Regions from separate parts of the Anaerospora sp. genome, predicted to be linked through region 2. Evidence: riboswitches for the same ligand, from Rfam matches in the RefSeq annotation. Region 2 holds a riboswitch; the other holds the start of a gene.

Region 1 (8,439 bases), on a different contig from region 2:
TCATAAAATAACGTCCAGGCCAAGCCGATCGCAACAGGTGTTGCTACCATCGGCAGCAATAGAATTGTCTTAGCAATATTTTGACCTTTAAAGTCCCGGTTAAGTATTAACGCAATTGCAACTCCCAGGACAGTTTCAACACCAACCGCTAAAATAGTAAAATAGCCAGTTAACCATACCGAATTATAAAAACGCTCATCTTTGAACAAAGCTATATAGTTGCTTAACCCAACAAAATTCGCTTCTCCGCCAGAGGCCATAGACCAATCGGTCAAGCTTACCCAAAGCGTGTACAATACAGGAAATCCCATCATTGATACAACAAAGACAACAGCCGGTAGCGGGAAAATCCAATGTATATTGCGCTCTATATAATGATTCACGCTTAACTTCCTCCTACAAGCACACTTGTCCTAAAATTTGCAGTCCTGCTTAAGTACTAGTGATTAAGATGGTGCGGCTAGCAAGAAGCCGCACCATCCCTATTCTCTTCAAAAAAACTATTTACCTTCACCGGACTTCTGCAGCAATTCGTTTACTTTCGCATTTGCTTCAGTAGCCAGGCTTTGGATATCGGCAGTACCGCCGGATTCAATTGATTTTACAATTACGTCTCCAATAGCATCGCGTGCTTCAACAACAGCTGTCATGAGCGGACGATCATAAGGAGTTGCCGTTGCAGCTGTTTTCTTGGCAATATCAGCAAGACCAGGCTGCAGCTTAGCTGTGATTTCAGAATCACTCCAGATGGAATTACGTGCAGTTGTGTTGCCTGCCAATTGAGCTTTTTTCATTGTTTCTTTGCTGGACAGCCATTTTACAAATTCCCAGGCAGCATCTTTATTCTTGGATTGCGCCGATACAGATACGGCCCATGGAACTACGTTAAAGGGCTTAAAGCCAGAGGGTCCGGCAGGAAATGGTGCCAGTCCGACTTTATCAGCTATTTTGGATTTTTGCGGATCAAGAAGTCCGGGTAATAAAGTACTCGCGTCAGTCCACATAGCAACCTTACCGCTCGCCATCAAAGCTTGTGCTTGCGGCCAGCTCATATTGGTTACGCCGGGAGGTCCGTACTCTTTTAAAATTCTGCCGTAAAATTGAATAGCTTTTACAGCTTCAGGTGTATCAATAACCGATTTTCCATCTTTCAGGAAGTCTCCACCAAATTCAAACAGGTAGCTGGAGAACTGTGTTACAGCAGCACCGCGCTGGCCTCGTGAAACGATACCATAGATATCTTTTTCCGGGTTATGCAGTTTTTTGGCTGCTGCTTCTAACTCTTCTAAAGTGGTAGGTGGCTTTAAGCCTGCCTGTTCAAACAAGTCTTTGCGGTAAAACAGCATCTGCCATTCACTTACAATTGGCACTGCATATGTAGTACCATTTAAGGTTGTTGCTTCAACAGCAGATTTTTGGAAATCTGCCCAATCCCAGGCTGCAGGCGTTTTGTTTGCATCACTGAGGTACGGATTCAATGGCTCATACCATTTATTTTTGGAGAACAACCGGCCTTCTTGCAGAGGCCGTGTCATAAATACGTCGATGGTGGAAGAGCCGGAAGTCATTTCAACTGTCAGTTTTTGAGTCAGTTGGTCCTCAAAATAGCTTTCCATGTTTACTTTAATGCCGGTTTGTTTTTCGAATTCAGGAATTAGAGCCTTAATCGCTTCGGGGTAAGGATGGTTAGTTGCGACAAAACGAATTGTTTTGCCAGCAAATTTTTGTCCGTCCTGCTGTGCTTCCTGTTTTTTACCTCCACAGCCGGTAAATAGCAGGGTTAGCGACAGCAGCATAATAAATAATGGCCACCGTTTCATTTGGAAATCCCTCCTGTTGTCTTTGTTGGCAATTTTACTGCATGTCCCTCCACAAACGCAGAGAACATGCAATTTCAGAATATAATATTCTGTATTTTTTCCAACCTACCTGCTTAATGTGAAAATTAATTTCTAAAATCGTAATATTTTTTATTTAATCTTTCACATTCTTTGTTTGCTTCAGTGCACCGGGACCATCTTGCGCTACCTCAACTTCGGCCTCGCCAAATGTCTTCATGTCATTAATGACATGCAAAGCTGCATTAACCAGCGACATTCCCAAGGCGGCTCCTGTTCCTTCTCCCAGCCGCATATCCAAATGCAGGTGGGCAGCAACTCCAATCATATCCAGTGCAACTTTATGAGCAGGCTCAGTGGAAATATGTGATCCTATGAGATAGTCTTTGACATTTGGTGCAATTTTAACCGCAATAAGTGCTGCTGCCGTCGTAATCAATCCATCTACTATAACTGCGGCCCCGCCTGAAGCAGCGGCCAGGATAACGCCAACCAATCCGGCAATTTCCAACCCGCCAACTTTGCTCAAAACTGCAATGGGATCATTACTGTCAGGCTGATTAACGGCTAAAGCGGTTTCAATCACCTGAATTTTTTTGTTAAAAATTTCATTGGAAATTCCCGTACCTCGACCGCATAGCTCAGCAACAGGCAAACTGCTATAGCAGGCGATAATTGCTGTGGCGGCAGTAGTATTGGCGATTCCCATTTCTCCCAGTCCTAAAACGCGCGAACCTTTCGCAATTTCCTGGCGGGCTATCTTGATCCCCACTTCAATTGCCTTGCGTGCCTGTTCCAGAGTCATCGCCGGGCCAACGGCAATATTCCCTGTCCCCAAGGCGATCTTTTCATGATGCAGCTCAAGTACAGGCGGCAGCTCATTCGCCACACCGATATCAACTAGCGCAAGCTGGGCGCCAACATGCTCTGCAAATATTGTTACAGCAGCCCCACCGTCTATATAATTTTTTACCATCTGCACTGTTACCTGCTGCGGATAAGCACTTACCCCTTCTACTGCTACTCCGTGATCAGCCGCCATCAAAATGATACTCTTCTTGATATTTTGCGGCCGGGGAAGACCGGTAATGCCTGCCATTTGAAGAGCCAAGTGTTCAAAAGAATGTAAACTATTTAAAGGTTTTGTTAAGTTATCCAGCCTCAGCTGGCACTTTTCCATGGCTATTCGATCTAACGGCTGTATTAAAGAGATGCTTTCTTCAATCATCTTCTATCCTCCTGCGAATATTTCCCACCCTATAATTGTCTGGAGACCCCTGCATTTTCAAAAGTCTTCATATTATTGACCATTTTGACTGAAATCGTCAGCATATCCACTACTACCGAGGCCCCAATTGCCTCTCCCAAGCGGACACCCATGTCCACACACGCCTCAAGATTCAAAAAGCGCAATGCCAGAATATGAGCAGGCTCACCGGATAAATGAGAGGCAAACATATAATCTTTACAGATAGGATGAATCGCATTGGCGATCAGTGCAGCGGCAGTAGTATTCAACCCATCAATAATAACTGCACATTTATTAGCCGCTGCGCCCAGCACAACTCCAGCTAATGCGCCAATTTCAAAGCCGCCTACTTTAGCCAGTACATCAATACCATCCTGCCTGTCTGGCTTATTAACTTCTAATCCACGGCGCACAGCATTGATTTTTACGATCATTCGTTGATCGGATATTCCTGTTCCCCGCCCGGTAACTTGCTCCGGAGTGAATCCAGTGAAAGCAGATACGATAGCGGCGCTGGCAGTCGTATTGCCGATTCCCATTTCGCCTAAGCTGAAACTATTGTACCCCAGCTTTACCCGGTCATTAACAATTTCAATTCCTGTTTCAATCGCCTGTATCGCCTGCTCACGTGTCATGGCCGGCCCTTGTGTAAAATCCTCGGTCCCATATGCTATTTTACGCTGCAAAAGGCCGGGAACATGGGATAAGTCACCCGCGACTCCCATATCTGCAACCACCATATCAGCACCGCAATAATTAGCAAATGCATTGGCACTGGCCCCTTTGGCGACAAGATAGTTCGCAGTCATCCCCAGTGTTGTCTCTATCGGATAGGCACTAATGCCCTGTCTGGCAACGCCATGATCGGCACAAGTAATTACCATACAAGTACGTGGCAGTTCGGGGTGCACCTGTCCGACAATACCTGCATATTGTTTAACCATGCTTTCCAAGCGTCCAAGGCTGCCTTGCGGTTTAATCAGGCTGTCCAGACGGCTTTGCACCTTCTCCATCGTCACTGCATCAGGCAGCACAATTTTCTGTAGCGTTTCTTGCAATAAACTCATAACTGACCTCCATTATCCTGAATTACTGAATTTGCAAATTTGGGAAAAAATAAAAGGCCTCTTTGGTAACTCCAAAAAAGCCTTCTTTTCCATGAAGGATGTTAGCACGGTATCAAGGCAGGTCTCCTGGCTCCCGAATCATCGACGATTTGCGCCTTCCCCTTTTACGAGTGGCATTGCAAGATCTCACCGGTACAGTGGTGGGCCCGCGCCTATGCAAGATGTTGTTATCCCGCTCAGACTTCCCTATTCTCCCCCAACAAACGTTGGCGGCACCTCAACCGCTTTTATCCAATTGATGTCATTATAGCAGGACATATTCCTGCCGTCAACGCACATCTGCTTGTCCTGCCATCTTATCCGATGCAGCAACTCCTTTACGAAAATCGGCTATGTACGAACAGTAGGCTATGCTAAATAACCTCGCACACATATAGCAAGACTAGCGCTCTGGCCTGATTCATCAGACTGGAAAACTAGACGGGCATATTTAGCTATGCTATTAGGAATAAGCGGCTTTGTTTCTCCTGGCCTTATGGAGTTCAGTTCGCCTTCGGTAATCCAGTTTATCCCGTCAGGACTGATTTGCAGTGCGATTAAGGCACCGCTTTTCCCTGTATTAATAACAAAGTAAGTGTACATGTATTGCAATACATTCAAAGTACACGCTGTTTGGACCACACTACCTGTGCTCACCCTGCAATCGAACTCAAGTGTGGGATTGCAATTCTGAGCAGGACTGTAGTCAATAAATGATATATGTAAAGCTGGCCAGCAAAGGGAATTACAGCAATTTCTGCTGCAAAATCCGCTAATGCCAGATTGCTTGCTATAACTGTTGTCAGCTGGTTTCAAAAGAATTCCTAAGTTTGCTGCTGTACCACTATGCCATTCTTGAACTAACGGAGTAATGTCAAAATCAATAAATTTATTATTGCCTTGAATAACTGACAGGCAAACAGGAACAGGATCAATGATAAGGTCCTGTAAGCGAACCCTATTTTCCTTCCACGGAGAAAGTATCCGATGGACAGCAATCGCTTTCTTCCGATTAGGAAAAAGATTTTCATATAAATAAAGTGTAAGCGTCCCATTGACGATTGCCTGCATCAAAGGCAGCGAAGCAGTATCAAAAGCAAGTAATGATTGAAAAACTTCCCTTTCCTTGCCAACAAGCAATGTATACTTGTCACAAAGCTGCCGCCCCTGTTTGCTGGTGGTTGCTGTAGCGGCGCGAATAGGCGGCTTAACCGTCTTCACCCCCATCCAACGATTCCCTCCTTACTTATGTATTTTGTCTCCAACAAAAGGTTGGAGACAAAATGCCTTACAGATTCTATTATGAGGTTTGACCCTGGAAGAATATCGTGAGATCAACTGAACTAGCTGCATTGACAGCAGAATAATATACCCGGGCATATTTTAAGAATACTGATGCTACTAGACAATCTGCACTTCCCGGGCTCAAAGTAACCACAGAGCTGTTATCGAACCAGTTTATCGCATCTGGACTTACCTGCAGCTTAGCCGCAGCCTGAGCATTAGGTTCTGATGTTGACTGATTAACCAAACCAAACGAATACTGGGCTACACCAAGTACGACATATGGATTAGATGGTGAGCCGGCTATATCCACAATACCAGTCTTCGCTTCGGTTACATCAGTTGTAGCCAATGCAGAAACTACAGACAGACCTGCACTGGTAATCAGCAAGCCACCAGTAGGCGGTGTTACACTTAATCCTGCTGCAGGAGCAGTTACAACCAGACCGTTTGCAGGTCCTGTTACACTCAAGCCCGATGCAGGCGCGGTAACGATCAGTCCATTCGCAGGACCGGTTACACTTAAGCCTGATGCAGGGGCAGTTACCAGCAAGCCATTAGCAGGCGCTGTTATGGCAAAGCCGTCGACAGGCGGTGTTACGCTTAATCCCGACGCGGGAGCAGTTACAATTAAGCCATTCACTGGTCCTGTGACACTTAAGCCTGACGCGGGAGCGGTAACGATCAGTCCATTCGCAGGACCGGTTACACTTAAGCCCGATTCAGGGGCAGTTACCAGCAAGCCATTAGCAGGCGCTGTTATGGCAAAGCCGTCGACAGGCGGTGTTACGCTTAATCCCGACGCGGGGGCAGTTACAATTAAACCGTTTACTGGTCCTGTGACACTTAAGCCCGATGCAGGGGCGGTGACGATCAGTCCATTTGCAGGACCGGTTACACTTAAGCCCGATTCAGGGGCAGTCACCAGTAAGCCATTAGCAGGTGCCGTTATGGCAAAGCCGTCAACAGGCGGTGTTACGCTTAATCCCGATGCGGGGGCAGTTACAATTAAGCCATTTACTGGTCCTGTGACACTTAATCCCGATGCAGGGGCGGTAACAATCAGTCCGTTCACCGGGCCAGTTATACTCAGGCCCGACGCGGGAGCGGTGACAATCAAACCATTCAATGGTCCTGTCACACTTAAGCCCGACGCAGGGGCGGTAACAATCAGTCCATTAATAGGCCCAGTCACGCTAAGACCGGTGTCAGCAACAGTGACCAGCAGACCGGAAACAGGGGGTGTAATTGCTAAATTACCGGCTCCATCTGTATTGATTGCTATATTTTGAGAACCAAAGATTTTTACTCGCGCCTGATCTGCTACGTCCTGGATAATTTTAAAGTTAGGCATAGATCAAACAGTCTCCCTTCCTCCAAACGATACAGTAGAATTTCTACCGTCTTTATAGATTATGTTTTTGCTTATTTATGGTGACTGTCTGGAAGGAAGTTTTTATGTCAATGCCATTTTCCTTGAACAACGAAAATACCCTGTGCATATATTGATAGTAAAACAATATGGGGTATGAAAAGTGAGTAAAAAGATTAGTTTGTGCATGATTGTGAAAAATGAAGAAATAAATTTAACCCGTTGTTTAGCTAGCATAAAAGGGTTCGTAGACGAAATTATCATAGTCGACACTGGTTCAACCGATTTGACGATTAAAGTTGCTGAAGACAATGGAGCAGTTGTCATTCCCTTTTTATGGCAAGATGATTTTAGTGCAGCCCGCAATGCCTCCCTAGAGGCAGCCTCCGGCGATTGGATTCTGTTTTTGGATGCCGACGAGGCACTGGAACCGGAAAGCGGACAAATCCTCCGCCAAGTTATTGCAGGCGAAGAGGAAGGCTTCTTTATAAAAATTATCAATTTGATTGGCTCCGAGGGCAGCATAGAAAGCTCACCGGATTTAGTATTCCGCCTGTTTCGCAACAAACCGGATTATCGCTTTCGGGGAGCGATTCACGAACAAATAGTCGATGTAATCCTCGAAAAAAACGGCCAAGCCCGCTTTCAAATAGCAGAAGGCATTGTTCTTCGGCATTACGGTTATTTAAACCAGCAGATACTGGAAAAAAACAAAAAAGTCCGCAATCTGACTATTATAAAGAAAGAATTGGATAGCAACCCGGATAATCATATGCTGCGCTACCATTATGGTATAGAACTGTACCGTGCTGACCGCTTCACAGAAGCTGCTGAAGAACTGACAAAAGCAGCTAATAACACCGATCCTAAGACCGTATACTATCCCAAATTACTGCGTTATATCGCTCTGGCTCACTATAGTGCGCAAAAATATGACTGGGCGCTAGAGGCAATAACTCTGGGTCTGCAATTTTTTCCCGATTATGCCGATCTCTATTACTATGGCGGCTTGATTCAACTCGAACAACAAAATTATGCTGCTGCTTACCAATGGTTTCACCAGGCGCTGGCTATGCCGGAGCAGCCAGCCTATTATGCACCCTTTAGCGGCAGCCGTGGCTTTCGGGCTTATTATCAGGTGGGACTCTTAGCAGAAGCATTTGGTAATGAAGAGGAAGCCTTACGGTTTTACCTGCTTAGTATCCAGGATAATGCTGAATTCACAATTGCCCTATATGCAATTGTTCGCATCTTAGACCCCCGCAGCAACCCTGAATATACCAGGGAAACGATGGAAAAGCTTTGCGACTTCTGTACACCGGAAGCCCAGCGATTGATCGGCACCATTTACTTCACCGAAGGTGCCTATAGTATGGCCTATGAGTATTTGGAAAAAATCGAACCGTCCTCTTTAGATGACTATACTTCTATATTAAAAGCAATATGCCTGATACAACAAAAAAGAACTATCGAAGCAATTCGTATTCTTGATACAATCCCTCCCGGTCAGCCCCATTTCCCTCTGGCAATGCTGAATAAAATACTATGCTTCTGGTTTGAAAATAATCGCACAAAAGTACGTGCACTCTG
Region 2 (6,780 bases):
GGGAGGGTTATTTTAGTGTCGGACTTTTCTGGATTTTTTAACTAGAGGAAGGGTTGGACATAGTTGCAGGTTTACAACTGAATACAGCCGATCGCTGTTGACCCGCGAGCGATGGGAAGGGGATTATTTGAGCAATCAAGTTGGTCTCTCTTATAATGAAAACCCTTCCCGTAAAACTCAAGGGATTGTTTAAATGAGGAGAGGACTCACTATGGAACTCAGACATTTGAAGTATTTTCAAGTCGTAAGCCAGTTAAACAGTTTAACGAAAGCTGCCGAGGTATTGCACTTAACCCAACCGTCGCTTACGGTTGCCATGCAGAAGCTGGAAGAAGAGTTAAAAGTACCCTTATTTGACCGGAGCCAAAGGAGTTTAAGCCTCACATTAGAAGGCAATTTATTTTTACAGCATGTGAATGATATTTTGCGACGTGTTAATGATTCCGTTTCAGAAATGCAGGATTACCGTACTATGCAGACGGGATCAATTAAAGTGGGAATTCCACCGATGATTGGTGTATTTTTGTTCCCCCACATTTTCAGTAAATTCCGAAGTTTGTATCCGAATTTTGAATTGACAATTGTCGAGCAGGGAACGCTTTCCATTTTGCGGCTGCTTGAGCAGGGCAAGCTGGATATTGGTTTTGGCGTTCTTTTTGATAATCAGTTAACAGCAATGGAAACAATGCCTGTTGTTCAACGTCAAATTGTCGTATGTCTGCCTCATGAACATCGGTTGAGTGCTTTGTCGCAAATACCGATTGCAGCGCTGCAGGATGAACCGTTTATTTTGCTGCAGGAAGATACCTATAACCGGCAGATTATTATGGAAGAATGTAAAAAGCATTTGTTTGCACCAAAAGTTATTTTTTCAACAAGGCAAGTACAAACCATTATTAATTTAGTGGAACAGGGGATTGGACTTTCCTTTTTGCTTGATGTAGTTGCCCAAAAACAGACCAATATTAGCAGCCGCCCTTTGGAACATCCCCTTAATATTCAAACAGGACTTGTTTGGCGTAAAGACAAATATCTATCGAATGCATTAAAAGCATTTATCGATTTTATTAAAGATTCATTTCCGGTAGAAAACTAGTGTCTTGTCAAAGTTGTGAATTAGAATTAGACAGTGTAGATTTTTTTGCAATGCAAGGCGGAGGAGTCCGCGCATATCGAGAATATGTAAGGCGACGACAACGCAGCAGTGCGAAAAAATCTACGCTGGCTAAACTAAGATTTAACTTTGTCAAGACACTAATTGCTTTGGTAGAAATCGTCAGATTTAAAAGAGATTTGACAAATATCAATAAATAGTGCTATTATCAATACAATTTCATGAGCGAAATAGGTGCCCTGCGGGGCTTAATAGGGAAGACCGGTGTAAAGCCGGCGCGGTCCCGCCACTGTAACGGGGAGCAAACCCAAGAGATACCACTGAGGCGAAAAGTCTTGGGAAGGTTTGGGTAAGTGATGATCCTAAAGCCAGGAGAACTGCCTGTTTAACAATCACCGTCATACCCACGAGCGATGGGAAGGGGATTACTAGAGCGATTTTCCTTCTTGGCTTTCCGGCCAGTTCTATCTGAAGATTTCTCTAATAACTAGACCTTCCTGGGCTGATCAGGAAGGTTTTTATGTTTTTGCCGGATGTTTCGCTTATATCCGTCATTTCCATTTTGCACAGTACGAGAGGAGAATGAAAGATGAGTTTTTTTGAGTTATTTAATAAGGGTGGTCTGGTTATGTATCCGCTACTCCTGTGTTCGCTGTTTGTGGTTGCTATAGCAGTTGAACGTTTTCGTTATTATCGCAGTGCTGATACGGAGCTGGAAAAGCTGCTGGCAGCTCTCAAACCCAAACTGAAGGCCGCGGACTGGCCGGGGGCAGCTGCGGTTTGCACGCAGACCCAAGGGGCTGTTTCGCAAGTTTTGCTTGCCGGTCTGACAAGGATAAAATATACCAGCAAGCTGGAAAGTACGTTAGAAAATGCGGCTCAGCTTGAGGCTGCTAATTTGCGGAGAAACCTTGGTTATCTGGATACGATTGTTACTTTGTCGCCATTGCTCGGATTATTAGGGACTGTTGTTGGCATGATTCAGTCCTTCAGCGTGTTTAATGTGAAATCAGGACAGCCAATGGCCATTACCGGCGGTGTGGGGGAAGCGCTTGTTGCGACAGCGGCAGGCTTGTGTGTAGCTGTTCTGGCTCTGCTTGTACATAGTTATTACAGTCATCGGCTTGATGCCGTCGTAACCGATATGGAGCAAGCCTGCTCTGTTTTTCTAGACAGTGTGGCAGGTGATGAGTAATGAAGCTGCGCAGTTCACGACTGGAGCGGTCGCCTAAGCTGATGATTATTCCCATGATTGATATTATTTTTTTCCTGCTGGTGTTCTTTATGATGAGCACGCTGTATATGGTAGAACAAAAGTCAATTCCCGTCAATTTGCCGCAAGCTGCTGTTGCGCAGACAGACTTGGAGAAACCGATTGCGGTGACAATAACGGAGACTGGCAAAGTACTTGTTGATCAGGAAGAACTCCCTGTAGAGGTGCTGGCAAAACGGATGCAAATCGAAGTTGCACGAAAATCGGATCTAGCGGTTGTTCTCCGGGCAGACCGGCATACGGAGCATGGCCGGGTTGTGGCTGTACTTGATGAGTTAAAACAGGCAGGTATTCGCAGAATTGCTATTGCCACAGAAGCTAAGGCAAGGTGAGCAGTATGAGCAAACGTAATGAATGGCTGCGGGCATTGGCGTTTTCTATTGTTATACATATAGGGCTGATCATTTGTATTGGCTGGTTTGCGGCACATATCTTTACGATTCCGGTGGCCGAGCCTGTTGTGGTGGAGCTGGATCTAATTGCAGATCCCGGAATGCAGGAAAGCTCTGCGCCAGGCAGTCCGGCACTGGCGGCTAGTCAGACGGTGCCACAGCAGGAAATGGTTATGAAGACGACTGTACCAGTAAAACAGCAGGTAATTGCAGAGATCGCAGAAGCTGAATCGGTCATAACGGAGACTGAGGCAGCTGCTCAAGCGTTTTCGAGCTCAGCTAATAGGTTCTCGTCGCAGGGAACTGGAAGCGGAGGTGAGTTTGCAGGAAGCGGTTCTGGATCAGGCTCAGGAGCAGGTTCGGGCGGCGGCACCGGCAGCGCGACAAAAGGTCTCATTTCGCCTCCCCGGATTTTGCAGAAAGTAGAGCCCCGTTACCCGGAAAGTGTCAGGCGCGATGGAGTAGAAGGAAGTGTAACCGTTAAAATGGAAATCATGGAGAATGGCAAGCCCAGCAATGTTTGGGTTGTAGGTTCTTCAGGGAGAAACGAATTAGATGAGGCTGCAGTAAAAGCGGTTGAGCGGTGGCGATTTGTGCCTGCCCGCGATTCCGCCAATGGGCAGCCGGTAGTGTGTATTACTACGGTAGAAGTTAAATTTCGTCTGAATTAAGCATATTTAAGTGCAGGCTTTTCCGTTTAGCTCATATCCCTGGAAGTTGCTGATTGCAGGCAGCTACTCAGCTGCCAAGCAATGGCCAGCGGTGAAAATGAGCGCATCGGTTAGGTGATGGGGCAGAAAAATATTGAGGAAAACCTGTAACTGAAAAAAATAATGAAAAAAAGTCAGCATGCACAGAAAAAAACGCTTGACGAAGGGATATTGTTTATGGTAATATTCTTATGTCAGGTGCGTGAGATCACATCAAGTGATCGCCTCCAGGAAAGGAAAATTCTCTGGAAGCTCGCAATTGCTGACTTCATACATGCGGGAGTGGCGGAACTGGCAGACGCACTAGACTTAGGATCTAGCGCTTTACGGCGTGCAGGTTCAATTCCTGTCTCCCGCACCATAGGATATAGGGGGCTTCAGAGTTTTCTCTGGAGCCTTTTTCCTTTTTATAATCGCTGATTGCAGATAGAAGAAGTATTCTGAATTCAGACGCTGGGGAAGAAGCGGGGGACGATCGTGGAATAGACTTCGTATTTAATGTAATAAAATTCCGTTTCCTGGAAAAGTAAAAAAGGAGTGAATCCTATGAGCAGCAATTTAAAAACTGAAAAAAACCAAATCAGCAGCAATCCCCATGTAATAGACACAGAAACGGGTGAGTTAAAGCGAAGCCTGCAAGCACGCCACATGAATATGATTGCAATCGGCGGTGCTATTGGTACGGGCTTGTTTGTCGCCAGCGGTGCCTCTGTTAGTACGGCAGGGCCAGGCGGAGCTTTATTCGCGTATGGTGTAATTGGCATTATGGTTTATTTTTTGATGACCAGCCTGGGAGAAATGGCTACCTATTTGCCTGTCTCCGGGGCATTTGGCACCTATGCCAACCGGTTTGTTGATCCTGCGCTAGGCTTTGCCGTAGGCTGGAATTACTGGCTGAACTGGGCTTCCTGTCTGGCAGTGGAGTTAGTTGCCGGAGCTATTATTATGAAATTCTGGTTTCCGGATATTCCTGCCATGGTGTGGAGTGGATTGTTTTTAGTCATGCTGTTTATATTGAACTTATTATCTACCCGCGCATACGGTGAAAGTGAATTCTGGTTTGCCGGGATTAAAGTAATCACAGTTGTCGTTTTTTTATTTGTTGGTGTTGCCGTGCTTCTCGGCTTTGGCAACACTTCATCACCCGGCTTTGCCAATTGGCATACCGGAGAAGCTCCTTTTGTGGGCGGATTTGGTGCGATATTAAGTATCTTTATGATCGCAGGATTCTCTTTTCAAGGGACGGAACTGGTGGGAATTGCTGCTGGTGAGAGTGAAGAACCGGAAAAAAATGTGCCTAAGGCTATTAATACTGTATTCTGGCGCATTTTGCTGTTTTACATTGGAGCTTTATTAATTATTGGTTTTTTACTGCCCTATACGGATGAAAATTTGTTGAAGAACGATGTAGAGAACATCGCTGTCAGTCCTTTTACATTAGTGTTTTCCCGTGCAGGCTTAGGAACGGCTGCATCTATTATGAATGCAGTTATTCTTTCTTCGGTGCTTTCAGCCGGGAGCTCATCTTTGTATGCATCCTCGCGAATGCTGTATGCTTTGGCCAAGGAAGGCAAAGCGCCACAGCTTTTTGGCAAAGTGAATAAGCGGGGAGTACCGGCTAACGCTCTTTATGCAACAACTGTTTTCGGATTACTTGCTTTTCTAACCTCGCTTGTCGGTGACGGTACCGCTTACACCTGGCTGTTAAATATAACTGGTGTAATTGGTTTTATCGCCTGGCTGGGAATCGCCATTAGTCATTACAGATTCCGGCGGGCCTTCATTAAACAAGGGAGGGACTTAAGCGAATTGAAGTATAAGGCTAAATGGTTTCCCTTCGGACCGTTGTTTGCCTTTGCCCTTTGTTCTATCGTCATAATTGGGCAAAATTACAATGCCTTTTTAGGCGGGACTATTGACTGGTATGGTGTAGCCGTATCGTATATTGGTATTCCCGTGTTTTTAGCAGCTTACTTAGGCTATAAATATGTGAAAAAGACAAAACTGATCCCTTTGGAGAAAGTGGATTTGAGCCGCTCTTAAATAACTGGATAGCCGGCTCATACGAAAGCCAATCACTCCCAACTTTAGGTAAATTAAAGTTGGAGTGATTGGCTTTTCTTATTACATAGCAACCACCGGCTTTGTTTTCATTGAATAGCAAATATGTTTGTGGCATAATGAAATTACAGATTTTTCACGCTATGACGTGAAATGGTAAAGTTCTGCTAGAAATCTTATTTATTTTTGGAGGGGTGAACATTTTGGCAGATGAAAAATTTCAGGTTATTGTCATTGGTGCCGGACTTGCAGGCAGCGCAGCTGCTTATCAGCTGGCAAAAGCCGGGCGGGAAGTATTGTTAGTCGACCGGGGCAAAGGGCCAGGCGCAAAAAATATGACGGGCGGTCGTATTTATACATATGCGCTTAAAAAACTATTGGGTGACGAATGGCAGGAGGCTCCGCTTGAACGGGAGGTAACGAGAGAAATGATGATGATGATGACACCGCAAACAAGCGTTGCCATCGACTCAACATTTTCATCGGTCAACCAGCAGTCTTATACGGTACTCAGGAGCAAGCTGGACGCGTGGCTAGCGGCAAAAGCAGAAGATGCGGGAGCCATGATGATTCCGGCCAGTACCGTTGACACGTTTCTTATGAGGGACGGGAAGGTCTGCGGTGTTAAAATCGGAGATGAAGAGCTTGAAGCTGATTTAGTGATTAGTGCTGAAGGCGTTAATTCTCTTGTGGCGGAGAGATCTGGGATTATTAAGCCATTAGAGCTCAAAAATATTGCATTAGGGATTAAGCATATCGTTCAACTGCCTGAAGCGGTAATTAATGAGCGATTTAATACAGTCAGTGATGTTGGTACGGCAATGCTGTGTGTTGGCGAATGTACGAAAGGCATCAGCGGCGGTGCATTTCTCTATACGAATAAGAACAGTATTTCACTGGGGATGGTCGTTGATTCTCTTAGCTGGAAGAATGCGAAACTTCCGGTAGCGGATATCGCTGAGGCGTTAAAACACCACCCATCTATTTCCCGTTATATTGAAGGTGGAGAGGTTATCGAGTATTCTGCACACCTTATTCCGGAAGGTGGGATTTCAGCGCTTCCTCAGCTTTTTGCCGATGGTGTTATGATTGCCGGTGATGCAGCAGGCCTGGTTGTTAATAGCGGATTTACTGTTCGGGGAATGGATTATGCTATTTTATCCGGCATTGCAGCAGCTGAGACGGCTAATGAAGCAATAGATGCAGGTGATTATTCCAGAAATATGTTAA

The links. Region 2 has a riboswitch for cobalamin ahead of RTR76_RS02590 (MotA/TolQ/ExbB proton channel family protein). Riboswitches for the same ligand answer to the same signal wherever they lie in the genome.
Region 1: linked by a shared signal. The riboswitch ahead of cobT (nicotinate-nucleotide--dimethylbenzimidazole phosphoribosyltransferase) and the one ahead of RTR76_RS02590 (MotA/TolQ/ExbB proton channel family protein) in region 2 are both predicted to bind cobalamin.

Annotation. Positions count from the first base shown of each region.
Region 1 covers NZ_DALZUO010000008.1:24,258-32,696, forward strand. The annotation lists gene RTR76_RS08655 (sugar ABC transporter permease) at 1-383, opposite strand, end outside; gene RTR76_RS08660 (extracellular solute-binding protein) at 501-1,820, opposite strand; gene cobT (nicotinate-nucleotide--dimethylbenzimidazole phosphoribosyltransferase) at 1,975-3,066, opposite strand; gene cobT (nicotinate-nucleotide--dimethylbenzimidazole phosphoribosyltransferase) at 3,096-4,154, opposite strand; cobalamin riboswitch at 4,253-4,449, opposite strand; gene RTR76_RS08675 (DUF6385 domain-containing protein) at 4,563-5,420, opposite strand; gene RTR76_RS08680 (DUF6385 domain-containing protein) at 5,494-6,831, opposite strand; gene RTR76_RS08685 (glycosyltransferase) at 7,013-8,439, shown strand, end outside.
Region 2 covers NZ_DALZUO010000002.1:124,254-131,033, forward strand. The annotation lists gene RTR76_RS02585 (LysR family transcriptional regulator) at 212-1,096, shown strand; cobalamin riboswitch at 1,330-1,514, shown strand; gene RTR76_RS02590 (MotA/TolQ/ExbB proton channel family protein) at 1,704-2,309, shown strand; gene RTR76_RS02595 (biopolymer transporter ExbD) at 2,309-2,719, shown strand; gene RTR76_RS02600 (energy transducer TonB) at 2,725-3,450, shown strand; tRNA gene RTR76_RS02605 (tRNA-Leu) at 3,766-3,850, shown strand; gene RTR76_RS02610 (amino acid permease) at 4,138-5,532, shown strand; gene RTR76_RS02615 (FAD-dependent oxidoreductase) at 5,754-6,780, shown strand, end outside.